Regions from separate parts of the Streptomyces sp. NPDC048436 genome, predicted to be linked through region 2. Evidence: predicted binding sites of a transcription regulator. Region 2 holds the regulator's gene; the other holds the start of a gene.
The links. The regulator HspR, encoded in region 2, represses chaperone genes until heat shock. The targets are predictions, from matches to a motif close to TTGAGNNNNNNNNNCTCAA.

Region 1 (2,447 bases), on a different contig from region 2:
GGCCCGCGTGCTCGGCGTCCAGGATGCTCTGGGCGCCCTTGATGTCGTACTCGTCCTCGGTCCGTTCGTTCCAGGGCAGTTCGAGGACGGTGTCGAGCCAGGTCCTGATCCAGGAGCCCTCGGGCGACTGGTCGCTGGACCGCTCCAGCTTGTCGACTTCCTTGAGTGCGGCCTCGCGGACGCTTGAAGGGAGGTCGGCGGCCTCCACGCGGGTGCGGTAGTCGTCGGACTCCTCGGCTGCGTCCTTGCTGTCGCCGTTGATCTCGCGCAGCTCCTTGCGCACGGCGTCGAGCTGGCGCCTCAGCAGGAACTCGCGCTGCTGCTTGTCGACGCCTTCCTGTACGTCCTTGGCGATGGACTCGGCGACGTCCTGCTCGGCGAGGTGCTCGCGCAGCTGCTCGGTGGCGAGCTTCAGGCGGGCGGCCGGGTCGTCGGTCTCCAGGAGGGCGATCTTCTGCTGGGTGGAGAGGAAGGGTGAGTATCCGGAGTTGTCGGCAAGGGCGGAGACATCTTCGATCTGCTGGACGCGGTCGACGACCTGCCAGGCGCCGCGCTTCTTCAGCCAGCTGGTGGCGAGGGCCTTGTACTCCTTGACCAGCTCGGCGAGGGCGCCGGGCAGGGGGTCCGGAACGGTCTCCTCGACCTTGAGCCCCTCCACCCACAGCGCGGCACCGGGACCGGTGGTTCCGGCACCGATCCGCACCCGGCCACGGCCTCGGATCAGCGCGCCGGGATCGCCGTCGGAGAGGCGGCCGACCTGCTCGACGGTGCCGAGGACGCCGGTCGCGGCGTACGTCCCGTCGATCCGCGGAACAAGAAGGACCTGCGGCTTGCTGCTCCCACTGGAGCGGGCGGCGGCCTGGGCGGCCTCGATCGCGGCGCGCACGTCGGCGTCGGACAGGTCGAACGGGACCACCATGCCGGGCAGGACAACCTCGTCGTCGAGCGGCAGCACGGGCAGGGTGAGCGGTGTGGACGGCTTCGACTCGGCAGACTCAGTAGTCATGATCTCCCCTTCGGCATTCAAGTTGAGCTGTACCGACTCAATGCTCGTGAGTCCTTGAATGTTCCCCAAGCTCTGTTCGCTGTCAGCGATCAGAGCTGAGTTCAGCGGAGAGACGCGCTCCGACGCCACCGCCGCACCAAGGGCCAGGTGGCGACGCCGATCGACAGGGCGAGCAGATGACCCCAGTTCGTCATCGGGTCGGTGAACGCGATCAGGTCGTCGACCAGCATTCCGCCGAACCCGGCGAGCACCAGCCACCGCAGCCACGGCCTGAAGAGTCCTGCCAGGGCGCCCACGCTCGCGGCCACGCCGAAGCTGATGCCGTAGTCGAGGCGGTGCAGGGAGCTTTCGGGGAGATGGCCCGCGAGGACCGAGACGCCGACCGGGACCTCGGTCGCGAGGGTGGCCACGACATGGCCGAGCAGGAAGACGCCCGCCGTGCGCAGCGCGCCGATGCGGCGCTCAAGGGCCGTGAGGACCAGCAGGAAGCCGATCGCGTACGGCGACGCGATGCCGCCCGCGATCCACAGCGCGCTGGCCGTCAGGACGAGCAGCGGCTGCTGGGTCAGGTGCGCCACGTCCGTACTCGAGTGCTGGTGCAGGGTCGAGATGAGCGTCGGGTCCGCGTACCGGGTCAGGAGTGACGTCGCGGCGAGGACCGCCGCGTAGCCGAACGTGAAAGGCGTACCCGTGGGGGTCGGGAGCAGGCGCCAGAGGCGCGAGGGGTCGCGGGGCCTGGTGCCGGCCATGGGCGGCTCGGGCGCGCGGCTCCGCTGGCGCGGGATGCCGTCCAGGCCGGGTGGGACGGTCTCGTCGGGCTGCTCGGGCTGCTCGGGCGCCGCGGGGGCAGCCGACGCGCTCAGGTCCACGGTGAGACGCTCCTTCCGTCATGTCCACCCTTTGCCGATCTTTCCGGCACTGTCTATGACCCGCGCCACGTGAGGCGCGAATCACAGCAACCCGACAGGCCGTGTCCGCGTCCGCCCCGGAGCGCGCCACCACCGGTCATACCCTGGCCGCCATGCACACCCACACCACCACCCCCGTCGTCATCGACCGGCGTGAGGGGCCGTACGGCGAAGTCGTACTGCGGCGCCATGGTGCGCTCCTGCAGATCATCGCCAACGGCTGTTTCCTGATGGACACTTCGGACGGCCGCTCGGAGCGGCTCCTCGTCGACGCGGCGTACGACGCGCTGGAGGATCCCAAGGAGCCCAGCCTCCTCATCGGCGGCCTGGGCGTCGGCTTCTCGCTGGCCCACGCGGCGGCCGACCCGCGCTGGGGCCGTATCGCCGTCGTCGAGCGCGAGCGGGCCATCATCGACTGGCACCGCTCAGGGGCGGACGCCCCGCTCGCCGGGATCTCGGGCCCCGCGCTCGCCGATCCACGCACGGAGATCCTGCACACAGACCTCGTGGCGTACGTCAGGGGCGCCGACGCA
Region 2 (2,447 bases):
ACGTCAGCACATTCTCACGTGCGCCAACCCGCCGTCCGTGCACGCGATCATCCACGAGGCCGCCCTGCACATGAGGTTCGGCAGCGCGCCCACCGTGCGTGAACAGCTGCTGCACCTCATCGAGGTGGGCCGGCTGCCGAACGTCACCATCCAGGTCTATCCGTTCAGCGCGCAGGCGTACGCGGGCCTCAGCGGGAACTTCGTCCACGCCGTCCCCAGCGTGGCGAGCCTGGGGACCGTCATCCTTGAGCAGCCCACGGGAGACCAGTACTTGACCGGCCGAGAGCAACTGTTGCAGTACGGCACGCTGTTCGAGCGCCTCGCCGAGAACGCCCTCGCCCCCATCGACGTACCGTCGGCCCCTGAAGCACACTCGGTGAAGGACTCTCTGGCCCTCGTCCAGCACCTGCTCTACACCCTCTAGGAGGCCCCAATGCCCCAGCTGAACTGGCAGAAGTCGTCATTCAGCGGCGGCCCGGAAGGGGACTGCCTCTACCTCGCCACCGCCCCCGACGGAACGATCCGCATACGCGAGAGCGACACCCCGGACGCCGTCCTCGCCACCGCCCCCGCCCGGCTGACGAGCCTTCTCCGTCACCTCAAGCACCAGCCCCCGCAGCGACCGCCACTCTGAGCCCCCGCACCCCATTACAAATCAACCCCCGGCGGCCCACCCCCGCAGCAATGCCTCCCGCTCAGCCGTCCTCGGCGTGCCGCCCTCGTGGCGGCGTCCCCACTCCGCCATCGCCGCCAGCGTGGTCCGCAGGGTCGCCTCGCCCTCCGTCAGGCGGGACAGGAGCGTCAGGGACAGGTCGTACTCCGGCCGGGAGTAGCCCGTCGCCGCCGCGGTGTATGCCGCGAGGTCCGTGTCCCCGGCCTCCGTCGAGAGGCGGAGCGTCATGGTCGGGGCCTCGTCGCCGCCGCCCAGGCCCACCGTCAGGGCCAGGTCCACCAGCGTGCCCACCTGGCGCTTGAGGGACTTCACCGGGGCGTCCTCCACCGTGAGGCCTCGGATGTCCTCCCACAGCCACAGGCCCGACTGTTTGTCCCCCAGGGCCGCCACCCCCTCCGGCGTCAGCCGCACCCCTGCCGCGAGGCCCGACGGCTTCGCGCCCACGTACACATCGCCCTCGGCGATCCAGAAAAGTCCCACCATGGCCATGGTGATCCCCCCGCTATCCCCCGGTAAAGAATGATCAGGTCGACCACCGAGACGTACGAAGGGGCCGGGAGGTTCCCCTCCCGGCCCCTTCGTCAACCAGCAACAGTAGCCAGTAGCTATTGCTCCGTCGTCCTCTTCGGACGCCACACCACCAGCGCGCTCGCCTGCTGCACATCCTGGTACGGGACCAGGTCACGGCGGTACGACGCGTGCACCGCCGCCTCGCGTTGCTGCATCGCTGTGGCCGCGCCCTCGACCGCCGATGCCAGTTCCGCCACGCGGGACTGCAGCGCCGCGACCTGGTTCTCCAGCTCGATGATGCGCTTGATGCCGGCGAGGTTGATGCCCTCCTCCTGCGACAACTGCTGGACGGTACGCAGCAGTTCGATGTCACGGGCGGAGTAGCGGCGGCCACGGCCCGCCGTGCGGTCCGGGGATACCAGGCCGAGGCGGTCGTACTGACGCAGGGTCTGCGGGTGGAGGCCCGACAGCTGGGCCGCCACCGAGATGACGTACACCGGCGTCTCGTCTGTCAGTTGGTACGCACGCCCAAAATTGGACTGTCGACGACGGCCGTCCATCTCAAGCTCCCTTCGCGGCCTGGAACAGTTCTGCCCGCGGATCGTCGTCCGCAGTCGCCTCGCGGTAGGACTCCAGGGCTTCCTTCGCCTGGTCGCTCAGCGATGTCGGGACCGATACCTCCACCGTCACCAGCAGATCGCCCCGCGAGCCGTCCTTGCGGACCGCTCCCTTGCCGCGCGCCCGCATCGTACGGCCGTTGGGCGTGCCCGGCGGGAGCTTCAGGGTGACCGGCGGGCCGCCAAGGGTGGGGACCTTCACCTCGCCGCCCAGTGCCGCCTCCGGATACGTCACCGGCACCGTCACCGTCAGGTTGTCGCCCTTGCGGCCGAAGACCGGGTGGGTGTCCACGTGCACGACCACGTACAAGTCGCCTGCGGGACCGCCCCGTTCACCGGGGCCGCCCTTGCCGCGCAGGCGGATGCGCTGGCTGTCGCTGACGCCCGCCGGAATGCGGACCTGCATCGTGCGCGACGACTTCGCCCGGCCCGAGCCCTTGCAGACCTCGCAGGGGTCCTGGGCGATGAGCCCACGGCCCTTGCAGTCCACGCAGGGGTCGGTGAGGGAGAAACCGCCGCCGCCGCCCCGCGTGACCTGGCCCGTGCCGACGCAGGTCGGGCACACGCGGGGTGTGCCGTTCTTGTCGCCGGTGCCGGAACAGGCCTTGCAGGGCGCCTGGGAGGACATGCGCAGCGGGACCGTGGCC

Region 1: a site for HspR is predicted at 1,029-1,047, ahead of lon (endopeptidase La). Genes of this name have one in related genera too.

Annotation. Positions count from the first base shown of each region.
Region 1 covers NZ_JBICXP010000004.1:315,678-318,124, reverse strand. The annotation lists gene lon (endopeptidase La) at 1-1,006, opposite strand, end outside; gene ACGFX9_RS16315 (rhomboid-like protein) at 1,108-1,875, opposite strand; gene ACGFX9_RS16310 (spermidine synthase) at 2,028-2,447, shown strand, end outside.
Region 2 covers NZ_JBICXP010000009.1:246,097-248,543, forward strand. The annotation lists gene ACGFX9_RS28790 (helix-turn-helix domain-containing protein) at 1-424, shown strand, start outside; gene ACGFX9_RS28795 (DUF397 domain-containing protein) at 434-634, shown strand; gene ACGFX9_RS28800 (hypothetical protein) at 656-1,156, opposite strand; gene ACGFX9_RS28805 (heat shock protein transcriptional repressor HspR) at 1,279-1,743, opposite strand; gene dnaJ (molecular chaperone DnaJ) at 1,745-2,447, opposite strand, start outside.